Regions from separate parts of the Pseudarthrobacter sulfonivorans genome, predicted to be linked through region 1. Evidence: riboswitches for the same ligand, from Rfam matches in the RefSeq annotation. Region 1 holds a riboswitch; the other holds the start of a gene.
The links. Region 1 has a riboswitch for S-adenosylmethionine ahead of AU252_RS18485 (aminotransferase class V-fold PLP-dependent enzyme). Riboswitches for the same ligand answer to the same signal wherever they lie in the genome.

Region 1 (7,218 bases):
GGTCGGTGAGCAGCCGCCCGGTCCGCCAGCCACCGGCCGCGGCGCCCAGGCCCAGCAGCAGGGAGAGCCCCAGGTAGGCGATCCACACGGGATGTTCGCCGGCCCTGGTCAGCTGGTCAATCGCGAAGACTACCGCAGAGAACGTGGTGAACGAGCCCAGGAATCCGGGCCCCAGGCCGGCGCGTAGCCAGAATGCCGTCTGCGGCCGCGCCATCCACACCGTGGTGAGGGCGGCCAGCACAAAACTGCCAGTCACATTGATTCCCAGGGTGGTCCAGGGCATTGCCCCAGCGGTTTCCGGAAAGGCGAGTCCCAGCCCGTACCGGAGTTCCGTTCCGGCCAGGCCGCCTGCCGCCACGGCCAGCCAGGCCCGCCAGTGCGGCACGCGGGCGTTCGTCATTCAGCTGTCGCTGAGGGTGCAGCCGGTGTGGGGGTGGTCACTGTGGACCCAGAGCGCCGCGGTGACTTCATCCGCGAGATCGTAGTCCCGCTTCCTGCCGGCGTTGCTGATCCGCACCACCAGCGCTCCGCCAAACGGCTTACGGCCCACTACCTCCACCTCGTCGTCGAGGTCAATTTCCTCGGCCGAAAGATACCGCAGCAGATCAGGGTTCTCGTCGCTGATGCGGGTGATCCGGCCGGTGTGCCCGGGATCGAGTTCGCCGAGCAGATGGGCCTCGGGCAGCAGCACCGTGCCGTCCGCGGCGGGGATCGGGTCACCGTGCGGGTCGCGTTGCGGGTTGCCCAGTTTTGCCGCCATGCGCTCAATAAACGTGTCCGACACCGCGTGCTCCAGCAGTTCGGCTTCGTCGTGGACTTCGTCCCAGCTGTAGCCGAGCTCCTGCACCAGGTAGGTCTCAATGAGCCGGTGCCGGCGCACCATGGACAATGCCAGCCGGACCCCGGAGTCTGTAAGGGTGATGGCGCTGTACGGCTTGTGGTCCACCAGGCCCTGGTCCTTGAGCTTGCGGACCATCTCCGAGACCGAGGAATTGGCCACCCCCAGGCGCTGCGCGAGCTGGGAGGACGTGATGCGTTTGTCCTGCCACTCCGTGAAGCCGTAGATGACCTTGACGTAGTCCTCGATCGAGGAGGAGGGCGCGCTGGTCTTCACGTCTCCTAGCCTACCCGGTGGTCCGCGTCCCTCACGCCTTCGTGGCCCGCCACGTCAGCGTCAGGTACGGCAGGCTGATGTCCTCTTCCACGGCGTGCCCCAAGTGCTCGTGCAGATACCAGTCCAGGTTGGCCAGGACCTTGCTTCGGGTGGCTTCGCCGGCGCGCAGGTAGTAGCTGCGGGACTTCGTCAGTTCCATGATGTCCGCCGTGCTGAGGCTGTCCTCCCACCGCGTCACATGGCTCTCGAGGCCTTCAAACTCCGGCCCCACCACCGGGCGGAACCCGGGCTTGTAGACGTCGCCCGCGTGCATGATGCGGGACAACCGGTGCACCCACGGAACGGACGTGTCCAGCTGGTTCCAGATCAGCCCCAGCGTTCCGCCGGGCCGCAGGATCCGCGCCAGTTCGGTGCTCGCCGGCAGCGGATCGCACCAGTGCCAGGCCTGCGCCACGCTTACGACGTCGAACGAGGAGTCAGCGAGTCCCGTCGCCTCTGCCGTCCCCTGCGTCGCGTCCGCCGCCGCGTAGTGGGCCCGCAGCTGTTCGAGCATGTCCGGCGACGGGTCCACGGCGGAAACCGCCAGGCCGCGTTCCAGCAGCAGGGCGGTGAACTTGCCGGTTCCGGCGCCCACGTCCACCGCGTCCGCGGCCCCGGCAGGGATCAGCCAGTCCGCTGAGTCGGCCGGGTAGCCAGGGCGTACGCGCTGGTAGTGTTCGCCGCCGTCCTGGAAACTCCGTCCGAGTTCCAGGCGGCGTCCGTGCTCAAGTCTGGGGCCACCCCGTGCCACGTGCGGCCTCCTTCAACTGTGCCCATCGGTATCCTTCGAATTTACCGCATGGGCCGCAGCCGCTGGGTCAGGCGGCAGTCAGGTGGCAGCGGTCAGGTCAGGAACCAGGGGAGGAAAGCGTCAGTCAGTCGTCAAGGCACGGAGCCGCGCCGGCGGTGCCCGGCGTGTTGGGAGCCCAGTGAGGGTACGTGCGGGTGTCGTTGGCCGGAACCCAGCGGCCCGCGTCCACCACGTAGTCCCAGCCCAGGCCGGTCCGGCGGAGTTGCTCCAGGCCGGCAAGGAGCCGCTGGGCGTCTTCCAACCGGGAGCCTACGCCGAAGCTGGCCCGCAGCGAACCGGAGGGAAGGCCGAGGCGCTTGAGCAGCGGGTGCGCGCAGAAGCGGCCGTCCCGGAGGCCAACGCCATGCTCGGCCGACAGGAACGCGGCCACAAGCCCGGCGTCGTACCCTGCCACGGAGAAGTTCACCACGCCGATGGTGCCCGTTTCAGCGTCCGTGTCCGAGAAGATCTGGTGCACGGTGACGCCGTCGATCTTCCCGAGCCCTTCCACCAGGAATGACCTGATGGCTGCCTCGTGGGCGTGCCAGCGGTCGTGGTCCAGGGACGCGATGACCTGGGTGGCGCGGGCCAGTGTGGCCGCGCCGAGGACGTTGGGGGAGCCGCCCTCGTGCCGGGCCGGACCGGTGGCCCAGCTGACGCCGTCGAGCCTGGCCTCGCGGACGGCGCCGCCGCCGGCCAGGTGGGGAGTGCCGGCGTCGAGCCAGTCGGTGCGGCCCACCAGGACCCCGGAGCCGAAGGGCGCGTAGAGCTTGTGCCCGGAGAAGGCGAGGTAGTCGACGTCGTCGGTGCTGATATTGATGCGCCGGTGCGGTGCCAGCTGCGCGGCGTCCACCACGATCCGCGCTCCGTACTCATGGGCGAGGGCGGCCAGGGCCTTGATCGGGAGGATCTCGCCGGTGACGTTGGAGGCGCCCGTGATCGCGAGGAGGCTGACGTTGCCCTGCTCAAGTTCGGCGCGGAGGACCTCGAGGGTCCCCACGATGGTGTCCGCGGCGACGACGCTGCGGTGCGGGACTCCCTGCCACGGCAGGAGGTTGGCGTGGTGTTCGATGTCCAGGTAGAGGACATCGCCATTGGACCGCCCGTCCGTCGCCGGCAGGCAACCCGCCAGCAGGTTAAGCGAGTCGGTGGTGTTCCGGGTGAAGATGACGGAGTCGTCCGGGCGTCCGCCCACAAAGTCGCGCACGATGTCCCGGGCGTTCTCATAGACGGACGTGCTGATCTGCGATGCGTAGCCGGCGCCGCGATGGACGCTGGCGTAGAACGGCAGGATCTCGTTGAGGTAGGCCGACACCACGGAGAGGGCGGGAGTGGATGCGCCGTAGTCCAGGTTTGCGTACCGGATGTGGCCGCCCTGGATCAGCGGTGCCTGGATTTCCGCGCCGGTGACGGCAGAGAGGGGGCGGCCGGCAATGGCGGCGGCATCCTTGAACAGCGCAGCGGCCTTGGCGGGGGCGGCGTTGTCGGGAGAAACAGTGTTGGGGGAGACGGTGGCAGTTGTCACGGAGACCTCACTCTAAAAGGACTCCCGGTAACGGGAACCCGCGCTTGCCGTGTCCATTCCGGACCGGCCTGGTCGTCACCCGGGGCACCCCACCGCGAATGGAGGGTTGCCGGCCAGCAAACCGGGGTTTAGCGCTGGCACTCGTGACCTGTTAAGAAGCGTAGAACATCCGCCGCTGCAGAAAGGAAGCCCGGCCAAATGTTAAGGACTTTGTTACGCGCGTTTGAGGAACCGTCTCATTTGTCGAAGATACGACGGCGGACGCCCCCTTGAGGAGGCGTCCGCCGTCGATAATTCGAAGAAAGTGCCTAGAGGAGATCGTCCAGATTCGGGTTCAGCCGCTTGAGCACCTCTGAGTGCAGAATGGAGTTCGTGGCCAGGGCGTTGCCGCCGAACGGCCCGTCCTGTCCCTCCAAGGAGGTGAAGCGGCCGCCGGCTTCCACCACGATGGGCACCAGGGCAGCCATGTCGTACAGGTTCAGTTCGGGCTCGCAGGCGATGTCCACGGAACCTTCGGCCACCATGCAGTAGGACCAGAAATCGCCGTAGGCGCGCGTGCGCCACACGTCCTCGGTCAGGCCCAGGAACTCATCCAGGTTGCCGCGTTCCTTCCAGCCGCCCAGGCTGGAGTAGGACAGGGAGGCATCCGAAAGTTTGGAGACGTCCGAGACGCGGAGCCGCGTTGCGGCGGCAAGGGACTTGCCCATGTACGCGCCGGAACCCTTGGCGGCCCACCAGCGTTTGCCCAGCGCGGGCGCGCTGACCACTCCCACAACGGGTTCGCCTTCGTCCACGAGGGCGATCAGGGTGGCCCAAACCGGGACGCCGCGGACAAAGTTCTTGGTGCCGTCGATGGGATCAATGATCCAGCGGCGGGAGCCATGGCCCGAACTGCCGAATTCCTCTCCCAGCACGGCGTCGCGCGGACGCGAGCGGGACAGCTGGCCGCGGATGGCTTCCTCCGCGGACTTGTCCGCGTCCGTTACCGGCGTCAGGTCCGGCTTGGTCTCGATGCGGAGGTCCAGTGCCTTGAAGCGGCTCATGGTCTGGTCATCCACGGAATCTGCCAGCACATGGGCAAGGCGCAAGTCATCGTTGTAGCTCGAAGCGGGTTGGATCATGGTTCCAAACTACCGTCTCAGGGCCGCAGTGTTGGGGACATCGGCGTCCCGTCTAGCCGATGCTGCCCAGTTCCTTGGTTTCCTGGCCCACCAGGCGGGGATCCGTGCCCAGCAGCCGCCGCAGGGACGCGAGCCGGGCCGGGCCGGTGGGGCCCGCGTGGCCGGCGGACACCCAGGCATCCACCCCGCAGTTGACGGCCGCGGTGTTGTGCTTGCAGCCACGCTCGCAGGCATCCGTACCCGGCTCCAGGTCCGGGAAGGACCGCAGGATCCGGTCCGGGTCCACATGGGCCAGGCCGAACGAACGGATGCCAGGGGTGTCGATGATCCAGCTTCCGGCGGGAGCTCCGGTCAGCTTCAGGGCAAGGGCCGACGACGACGTGTGGCGGCCGCGGCCGGTCACCGCGTTCACTCCACCGGTGGCCCGTTCGGCCCCGGTGAGCGCATTGACCATGGTGGACTTGCCCACGCCGGAATGACCCAGCATCACCGAGACCTTGCCCTCGAGGTACGCGCGGAGCTGCGAAACTGCGTCACTGTCCAGGCGGGCAGAGAGGCCGTCGTCGGAGCGGGCATCGATACCTGAGGCTTCGGAGTCCGACGTGCGGCTGATGATCACCGGGAAGTCCAGGTGCTCGTAGTTGGACAGCAGTTCCGCCGGATCCTTGACGTCCGCCTTGGTGACGAGCAGCAGCGGCTCAATGCCGGCGTCGTAAGCGGCCACGAGGGCGCGGTCGATGAAGCCTGTGCGCGGCTCCGGGTTTGCGGCGGCCACCACCACTACCAGCTGATCTGCGTTGGCCACCACCGCACGCTCGATCGGATCAGTGTCATCGGCGCTGCGGCGCAGCAGGGTCCTGCGGTCCTGGATCCGGACCAGGCGGGCTAGCGTGTCGGGTTCGCCGGAGACATCTCCAACGAGGGAGACGAAGTCGCCGGCAACCACGGGGGAGCGGCGGAGTTCGCGGGCCCTGGCTGCGATGATGATCCGCTCGTCGCCCGAGTCTTCGCCGACGACGGCGGTGTACCGGCCGCGGTCCACTGTGATGATGCGGCCCGTGACGGCGTCGTCGTGGCTGGGGCGGTCCTTCGTGCGCGGCCTGGAGCCCTTTTTGCTGGGCCGGATCCGGACGTCGGACTCGTCCCAGGAATCAGTGCTGCGTGCCACCAGTGGGACCTTCCGCGCGCTTGTCGGCAGCAGCGCCCTGGGCCAGCATGTCGGCCCACATCTGCGGGAATTCCGGCATGGTCTTGGCAGTGGTAGCGATGTCCTGGACTTCGATGCCCGGCACCGCGAGGCCGAGGATGGCACCGGCGGTGGCCATCCTGTGGTCCGCATAGCTGTGGACGACGCCGGCGTGCAGCTTTGCCGGGCGGATCACCAGGCCGTCGCTGGTCTCCTCCGCGTCGCCGCCGAGGCGGTTGATTTCGGTGACCAGCGCGGCCAACCGGTCCGTCTCGTGGCCGCGAAGGTGCGCGATGCCGGTCAGCCGTGAAGGTCCGCTGGCCAGGGCGCAGAGGGCCGCCACGGTAGGGGCGAGTTCGCTGGTTTCGTCAAAATCCGCACCCTTGATCTCTGGCCCGCCCGTGACGGTCAGGACGCCGTCAGCCAGGCTGACGTCCGCGCCCATGTCCGCCAGGATGCTGCGCCAGAGGTCTCCCACCTGGGTGGTGCCGGCGGGCCAGTCCGGGATCCGGACGGTGCCGCCGGAGGCCAGCGCGGCGGCCAGGAACGGGCCGGCGTTGGAGAGGTCCTGCTCAATGCGCTGGTCAAAGGCGCGGATGGGGCCCGGTGCCACTACCCAGTGGTTGGGCACGGAATCGTCAACTGATACACCGACGCCGCGGAGTACGGCAACGGTCATGTTGATGTGGTCCAGGCTCGGCACCGGTTTGCCCACGTGTTCAAGGTGGAGCCCGTCGGTAAACCTGGCGCCGACCAGCAGGAGGGCCGAGACGAACTGTGACGACGCACTGGCATCGATCACCAGGTGGCCGCCCCGGACTTCCCCGGTGCCTGCAACGGTGAACGGCAGCGACGAGGGGGTCCCGCCGTCGTCCGCGGTCAGGGCCACCCCGAGGGCCTTCAGGGCCTCGATGATGGTGCCCATGGGGCGCTTCCGGGCGTGGGGGTCGCCGTCGAACACGCTCACGCCGTTGCGCAGCGCCGCCAGCGGCGGAACAAAGCGCATCACTGTTCCGGCGAGGCCGCAATCGATGTGCGTCTTCGACGACGGCGCCTCCCGGCTCAGGGGCGTGACCTCAAGGTCCGGCCCGAAGGCGCCGTCGCCGGGCACCTCCGTGATGGTGGCCCCCAGCTGGCGGAGGGCCTCAATCATCAGGGCGGAGTCCCGGGAATGCAGGGGGGCGCGGAGGCGGGACGGTCCGTCAGCCAGCGCGGCCAGGACCAGGAACCTGTTGGTCAGGGACTTTGAACCGGGCACCGTGACGGTGGCGTTGATGGGCCTGCTGGCGAAGGGGGCCGGCCAGTGCGGAACGGTGCCGGTGGAGCTGTGTGAGTCGGTGGCTGCGGGCGGGGTGGAACCGGTCATCCGTCCTTACGCCCCCGTTGCGTGTTCGACGGCGCGGCGCACGGCCTTGTCTGCCTTGTGAAGCTTTTGGCCGGTGG
Region 2 (7,218 bases), 1.4 Mb from region 1:
CCAAGGCAGACCGTCCCGCGGCGCTGGAGATCGATGGATACGATCCCCGCACGGAGGTGGCCTGGAGTGTGGTGGTGCGCGGAGACACCGAAGTGATCGAGGCACAGGCTGACAAGGACGCCGTCGACGCCCAGCATCTTGAGCCCTGGCAGCCCGGACCCAAGGACTACTACATCCGGCTAAACCCGCTCGCACTTACTGGCCGCCGCTTCCAGGTTGCCAAACCGGACGTTTGGAACACCCGGTTGTCGGACCGCCGTCGTGCTTCCTTCGAGTAGCGCGGGAGAGCTTATGGACAGCGAAGCCCCCGCTCCGCTCGTCCCGGGGGTCCGGATCCGGCTGCTGCGGCGGAGCGATGCGGCCGGCCTGAGTAAGGCCTACCTCCGGAACCGCCAGCACCTCGCTGCGTGGGAACCGGAGCGGGACGAAGCCTTTTTCACGCCCAGGCATCAGCTGGACATCATCCGGGCCAAGCTCGCCCAGCATTCCGTGGGCCAGGAAGTTCCGTGGGTGCTAGTGAACCGCGACGATCCCGCGTACATCGTCGGTGCCGTCACCCTTACTGGCATCGTCCGTGGGCCGTTCCTCAACGCCAACCTCGGGTACTGGGTTGATTCCAGCCTCAACCGGCGGGGCATCGGAGCTGCCGCGGTCCGCTTCGCCACGGACAATGCCCGGACAGAACTGGGCCTCCACCGGGTCCAGGCGGCAACGCTGCTCCATAATGAGCCCTCACGCAAGATCCTCAAACGCGCCGGGTTTCGGGAAATCGGCGTGGCGCCGCAGTACCTGAAGATCGCCGGCCGCTGGCAGGACCACCTGCTCCACCAACTGCTCCTCCACGGCTGACGCGATCGCGGCCGAATCCACAGCGCCTGCGCCACCTCACCGGCCCTCACGGTTCGCCTAAGCTGGCCCCAAGCACTCTTGAATCCGCAACCGAAAGGCAGACCATGAGCAATGACGCTCACATCCCCGTCATCCTGGGCGGCGCACGGACCCCCTTCGGCAAGTTCCGCGGCAGCCTCTCCGGGCTCACCTCCAGCGAACTCGGTGCCCACGCCATCCGGAACGCACTGGAACGGTCCGGGGTGGCGCCGGAACAGATCCAGGCCGTCATCGTGGGCCAGGTTATCCAGGCGGGCGCTGGCCAGGGACCCGCCAGGCAGGCCAGCCTCGCCGCCGGCATCGGTTGGGATGTGCCCACCGTGACCATCAACAAACTGTGCTTGTCCGGCCTGACTGCCGTAATTGATGCCGCCCGGATGATCCGCGCCGGCGAGGCTGATTTCATTGTGGCGGCGGGCCAGGAATCCATGACCAACGCCCCGCACCTGCTGCCCCGGCTTCGCGGCGGCGTGGCCATCGGCGATGCGCCGCTGCTGGATTCGCTGAACTTTGACGGCCTGCAGGACCCCGTCTCAGGTGAACTGATGGGGTCCGCCACGGACGCGGGGAACGCCCGCCTGGGCATCAGCCGCGAGGACCAGGACGCCGTCGCCGCCCTTTCGCACCAGCGGGCGGAGGCCGCCCGGGCGGCCGGCATCCTGGCTGAGGAGATCGCTCCGGTGGAGGTCCCGCAGCGCCGGGGACCCGCCGTCGTGATTGATGCCGACGAAGGCATCCGCGCCGGCACCACCATCGAGACGCTGGCGGCACTGAAGCCCGCCTTCTCCAAGGATCCGGCGGCCACCATCACCGCCGGTTCTGCCTCCCCGCTGTCGGACGGCGCCGCCGCCGTGGTAGTGGCCAGCAAGGCAGCTGCGGAAGCGGCCGGCCTCAGCTGGATCGCGGAAATTGGCAGCCACGGCCAGACCGCCGGACCGGACGGATCCCTGCATTCCCAGCCGTCCCGCGCCATTGAGCGAGCCCTGAAACTCGAAGGGCTGACCATTGACGACGTGGACCTCATTGAGATCAACGAAGCCTTCGCCTCGGTGGTGCTGCAGTCCGCCACGGACCTGGGGATCGACGCGGACAGGATCAACGCCGACGGCGGCGCCATCGCCCTGGGCCACCCGGTGGGCGCCTCGGGGGCCCGTCTGGTCCTGCATCAGGCACTCGCGCTGAACCGGCGCGGCGGCGGGACAGGCGTGGTTGCCTTGTGCGGCGGCGGCGGCCAGGGCGACGCCCTGATCCTCAAAGCCTGACGGCAGGTTCAGGCTCCGGGTCCAAGGATCACCAGCGGCACCAGGCGTTCCGCGCACGAAACCCGGACCAGTTCCGGCGGCCCCTGGGCCGCCCGGTTGTTCACCCCTGTGTCGTCGCACCAGTCCAGGTTGTACGGGTAAGCGGTGACCCCGGCCTTCCCGGGAGCCACGCCAGCCGGGACGGTGAACACGAAAGTGAAGCCGCCGTCGTCGGACATGGGAGCGAGCTCTTTCAGCACCGCGGTACCGGTCGCATCCTTGACCGTCACCTGGACCTGCGCATCGGTGCCGTAGCGGGCATCGCAGGTGGTATCCGGGGCGCTGACGGTGACCTGGTCGCCGGGTTTCGCGGCGGCAGGCGCGACGGAAAACTCCGGCGGCATGCAGGGCGGCGGCGCGAAAATGCTCCGGCAGCTTGTCACCCCCGCCAGCACCGGCACGGCGCACAACGTCACAGCCAAAACGCGTGCCCAGGCGCCCGTCAATGAACGCCCCCGAAAGTTCCCCATGACCCGATTGTCCCGTCGGCGCCGGCGTTACGGAAGCACGGCGGGATCACGGAAAAACGCGTTGGTTACGGAACATGACGACGACGGCAGTGCGGCCGGGCGGGCCGGATGTTACGTTTTTGGGGAGTAATGAGAACCGGCGCCAAGCCCTGACTGGCCGGTCGGCAACCCTCCCTTTCGCGGCGGGGTGCCTCAGGTGAATACTCGGCATATCGACCCATTCGAGCTGCAAGCGTGAAAGAAGGAGTTCCGTCGTGTCTGAAGCACCCGCCCCTGAAGAGAAACTGTCGTATCGGCTTGTCACCGGGCCGGATGACAGGTCTTTCTGTGAACGGATTTCCACTGCCCTGGCCGAAGGGTATGTCCTGCACGGCAGCCCGGCCGCGACGTCCAACGGCGGCGTTGTGATTGTTGCGCAGGCACTCATCCTCCCGTCGGCCATCGCCACCGCTGACGCCGCCGTCGCCTCCGCCGTGGATGACCTCGATTTCGACGGCGAGGGCCACGCATGAGCTACGCCGGAGACCTCACCCCGCAGCAGGCCTGGGCCAAACTCGAACAGGGCGCCATCCTGGTGGATGTCCGGACAGAAGGCGAATGGGCCCACATCGGCATCCCGGACACGAAGGCCACTGACAACGATCCCCTGTTCATCCCGTGGACGTTCCCGGGCGGCATCCCGAACCCGGATTTCATCACCGACCTGACGCAGCAGGCCCCGGAGGACGACGGCGCGGAGCTGGTCTTCCTCTGCCGCTCGGGCCAGCGCTCCATCGCCGCCGCCATCGCCGCGACGCAGGCCGGCTTCACCTCCTACAACGTCCTGGAGGGTTTCGAAGGCGAGCCGGACCGCTACGGCGAGCGCACCGTCAACGGCTGGAAGAACCGCGGCCTGCCCACAAATCTGGGAATAGCCAAGTGACCTTCAACCCAGACGCCGCCGGCTGGAGTGCCGAGACGCAGGCGGTCCGCGGCGGGCTGGACCGCACCAACTTCCAGGAGACCACCGAGCCGGTCTTCCTGAACTCGGGTTTCGTCTACGAGTCCGCTGCCGCCGCCGAGCGCGCCTTCACCGGCGAGGACGAACGCTTCGTCTACTCCCGGTACGGCAACCCGTCCGTGGCCACCTTCCAGGAACGCCTCCGCCTGCTCGAAGGCACCGAAGCGTGCTTTGCGACGGCGTCGGGCATGTCAGCGGTGTTCACGGCCCTGGGTGCCCTGTTGGCGGCCGGGGACCGGGTGGTTGCCGCGCGCTCACTGTTCGGCTCCTGCTTTGTGATCCTGAACGAAATCCTGCCGCGCTGGGGCGTGGAAACCGTGTTTGTTGACGGCCCGGACCTCGAGCAATGGGCTGCTGCACTGTCGGAGCCCACGACCGCAGTGTTCTTCGAATCCCCGTCCAACCCGATGCAGGAAATCGTGGACATCGCCGCGGTCAGCGAGCTGGCGCACGCCGCCGGGGCCACCGTCGTCGTCGACAATGTCTTTGCCACTCCCCTGCTGCAGCGCTGCGGCCAGCTGGGCGCGGACGTGATTGTGTACTCCGGCACGAAGCACATCGACGGCCAGGGACGCGTCCTGGGCGGCGCCATCCTGGGCACCAAGGAATTCATCGACGGCCCGGTCAAGCAGCTGATGCGGCACACCGGCCCGGCCCTCTCCGCGTTCAACGCCTGGGTGCTCACCAAGGGCCTGGAGACCATGGCGCTGCGCGTGAACCACTCTTCCGCGTCCGCGCTGCGGCTGGCCGAATGGCTCGAACAGCAGCCGGCCGTCAGCTGGGTCAGGTACCCGCTGCTGAAGTCACACCCGCAGTACGAGCTCGCCGCCAAGCAGATGAAGGCCGGCGGCACCGTCCTCACGTTGGAACTTGCGACGACGGGTGGCCGCTCGGGCAAGGAAGCCGCCTTTGCGCTGCTCGACGCCCTGCGGATCATCGACATCTCCAACAACCTGGGCGACGCGAAGTCCCTCATCACCCATCCGGCCACCACCACGCACCGCGCCATGGGTCCCGAGGGCCGCGCAGCCATCGGGCTCAGCGACGGTGTGGTGCGGCTGTCCGTGGGCCTGGAGGACGTGGACGACCTCATCGGCGACCTGGAGCAGGCACTCAAGCACATCTAGTTCTGATTGGCCTGGTTCTGATTGGCGCGAAGGGACAGTTGAGGCCCTGTTTCTTGCGTCTTTCGGGGCCTCAACTGTCCCTTCGCGCCGGGAGGTGGTGACGTATGGATGCACCCACGGACTGGGCCCGGCTGCTGTCCAACATCCCGCTGCCCGAGCAGAACCTGGCGGGAATCGCCGTCGGCGTGGTCCTTCAGCGTTTGATGCCGCTCCGGCTCGGCGGGCCACACTTTCTGGGACGGAGCATCGGCGCTGCATCGTTGGCGGCGGGTGGCGCAATCGTTAGCTGGGCGTGGATTGCGGCCCGGAACACCCGGTTGGCCCGGCCCGATGCGTTGGTGACCGGCGGGCCCTATTCGCTCTCGCGGAACCCGATGTACGTGGGCTGGGCCCTGGCGAACCTCGGAATTGGGCTGCTGCGCGATGATGCCTGGATGGTGGCGGCCCTCCCGGTGGCTTCCGGCGCAGTCCACGCGGGGTGCTTCGAGAGGAGGCGATCCTGGCAGCGTCATTCCCGGCAGAGTTCAGCCAGTACCGCTTGTCCGTTCCCCGGTACGTGCCTCGTCTTCGCCTTGGATCGCGAGCCGGACGGCCACTTCATCCCCGTCGCTGATGCCCGCCGCGTCCCGGACGGCCTTCTTGACGGGCAACAGGTAGGAGCCGCTCTTGCTGTCTGGAAAGACCGAGGTACGCCAGGTGCAGCCGGAGATTTCCGCCGTGACTCTGACCGAGCCGAAGCCCTTCCGGAACACCGCTGCCTCTTCCCGGAGGTCGTCGGCGACCTCCACCGGGAGGGTAAGGAAGTGCCAGCCGGATTCGTCGGGATAGCGCCACAGTTCGGCCCGGAATGAGTACGACGACGTCACGGCCTGAGTATGGCATGCCGCGTTGCCGGACGCATCCCCTGTCCGGGCCGGGCCAGGCGAATGGCGCGTAAGGCAAACGGCGGCTCAGGCGCCTGGCTGGCGCAGTTCCCGGGAGGCCGTCTCCCGGACGGCGGCGGTCAGCTGGTTGAGCACCGGGGAGTCGATCTTCCAGCGCTGCCAGTACAAGGACACGTCAACGGGGCTCGCGGAGGCCAGCTCCACGAGGGCGCCGCTGCGGAGGTCTGCCAGGCACTGTTGCTCCGGTAGGAGCCCCCATCCCAGTCCCAGCCGGATGGCCTGGGCGAACTCGGCCGACGACGGCACATAGTGCCGCGGCGCGGTCAGTTCCGCGCCGGTCATCGTGCGGAAGAACCCGTCCTGCAGGTCATCCTTGCGGTCAAAGTCCACCACCGGTGCCTGGCTCCCTGCAACAAGTTCCGGCCCGTCGGGCCACCAGTGCCGGAGGTAGCCGGGACTTGCCACCGCACGGTACCGCAGGGAACCCAGCGGTTCCACGCTGCAGCCCTGGACCGGTTCCGGCGTTGCGGTTACTGCGGCCATCACCGATCCGGTCCGCAGAAGCTGGGTGGAATGCTGTTCGTCCTCCCTGCGCAGTTCGAAGCACGCGCCGAGATCCGCCGGAAGACCTGCCAGGGCAGGCATGAACCAAGTGGAGAGTGAGTCCGCGTTCACCACCAAGGGGATGGGCGCCGTCGGCCGGTGCCGGCTCTCGCCGAGCTCCTGCTGGGCGTCCCATTCGAGCTGTCGGACCTGCCTGGCAAACCGCAGGATGGCTTCCCCGGCTGGTGTGGGCCGGGCGGGATTGGTGCGCTGCAACAGGATCTGGCCGGCCGCGTCCTCCATGGCCTTGAGCCGCTGGGAAATGGCCGACGGCGTGACGTACAGGCTGCGGGCCGCCGCCTCGAGCGTCCCCTCATCCACGACGGCCGCGAAGGTACGGAGCTGCTCGAACTGGAACATCTTCATTAGCTTTCCTTAATAGAGCTAAGAATATTTAGCTGGAGTAATCATACGTCCGGCCGTACGTTGGAGGATATGGAACTGACTGCATTTATCGGCCCCACCGCGCTCGGCTTCGGCACGGGCCTCGCCCTCATCGTGGCCATCGGCAGCCAGAACGCCTTTGTCCTCCGGCAGGGCATCCGCGGCGAGCATGTGGCCGCCGTCGTCCTGGTCTGCAGCGTCTCCGATGCGCTGCTCATCGCAGCGGGCATCGCCGGAGTGGGGGCGCTGCTCCAGTCGAGTCCCGTGATCGTAGACGTGGTCAGGTTTGCCGGCGCCGCCTTCCTGGTGGGCTACGGCGTCATGGCGGCGCGCCGGGCGATTCGTCCTGGAGCACTAACGGCGTCGGGGCGGCAGCCCGCCGTCGGCCTCGGCGCCGCCCTCAGCACGGTACTGGCCCTGACGTGGCTCAACCCGCATGTCTACCTGGACACCGTGCTGCTGCTCGGATCGGTGGCCAACCAGCAGGCACAGGATTTGCGCTGGTGGTTCGGGGGCGGAGCCATTGCCGCCAGCATCGCCTGGTTCAGTGCGCTGGGATTC

Region 2: another riboswitch for S-adenosylmethionine. It lies ahead of AU252_RS11770 (DUF1737 domain-containing protein); the one in region 1 lies ahead of AU252_RS18485 (aminotransferase class V-fold PLP-dependent enzyme).

What each region holds. Positions count from the first base shown of each region.
Region 1 covers NZ_CP013747.1:4,072,753-4,079,970, forward strand. The annotation lists gene AU252_RS18470 (fluoride efflux transporter FluC) at 1-400, opposite strand, end outside; gene AU252_RS18475 (metal-dependent transcriptional regulator) at 401-1,114, opposite strand; gene AU252_RS18480 (class I SAM-dependent methyltransferase) at 1,146-1,904, opposite strand; gene AU252_RS18485 (aminotransferase class V-fold PLP-dependent enzyme) at 2,029-3,468, opposite strand; SAM riboswitch class IV at 3,504-3,617, opposite strand; gene hisN (histidinol-phosphatase) at 3,777-4,589, opposite strand; gene rsgA (ribosome small subunit-dependent GTPase A) at 4,642-5,757, opposite strand; gene aroA (3-phosphoshikimate 1-carboxyvinyltransferase) at 5,741-7,141, opposite strand; gene AU252_RS18505 (DoxX family protein) at 7,148-7,218, opposite strand, start outside.
Region 2 covers NZ_CP013747.1:2,635,087-2,642,304, reverse strand. The annotation lists gene AU252_RS11795 (pyridoxamine 5'-phosphate oxidase family protein) at 1-278, shown strand, start outside; gene AU252_RS11790 (GNAT family N-acetyltransferase) at 292-849, shown strand; gene AU252_RS11785 (acetyl-CoA C-acetyltransferase) at 954-2,150, shown strand; gene AU252_RS11780 (hypothetical protein) at 2,159-2,659, opposite strand; SAM riboswitch class IV at 2,785-2,900, shown strand; gene AU252_RS11770 (DUF1737 domain-containing protein) at 2,914-3,171, shown strand; gene AU252_RS11765 (rhodanese-like domain-containing protein) at 3,168-3,581, shown strand; gene AU252_RS11760 (O-succinylhomoserine sulfhydrylase) at 3,578-4,786, shown strand; partial or broken gene AU252_RS24790 (methyltransferase family protein) at 4,891-5,262, shown strand; gene AU252_RS24155 (DUF1905 domain-containing protein) at 5,311-5,574, opposite strand; gene AU252_RS11750 (LysR family transcriptional regulator ArgP) at 5,737-6,639, opposite strand; gene AU252_RS11745 (LysE/ArgO family amino acid transporter) at 6,709-7,218, shown strand, end outside.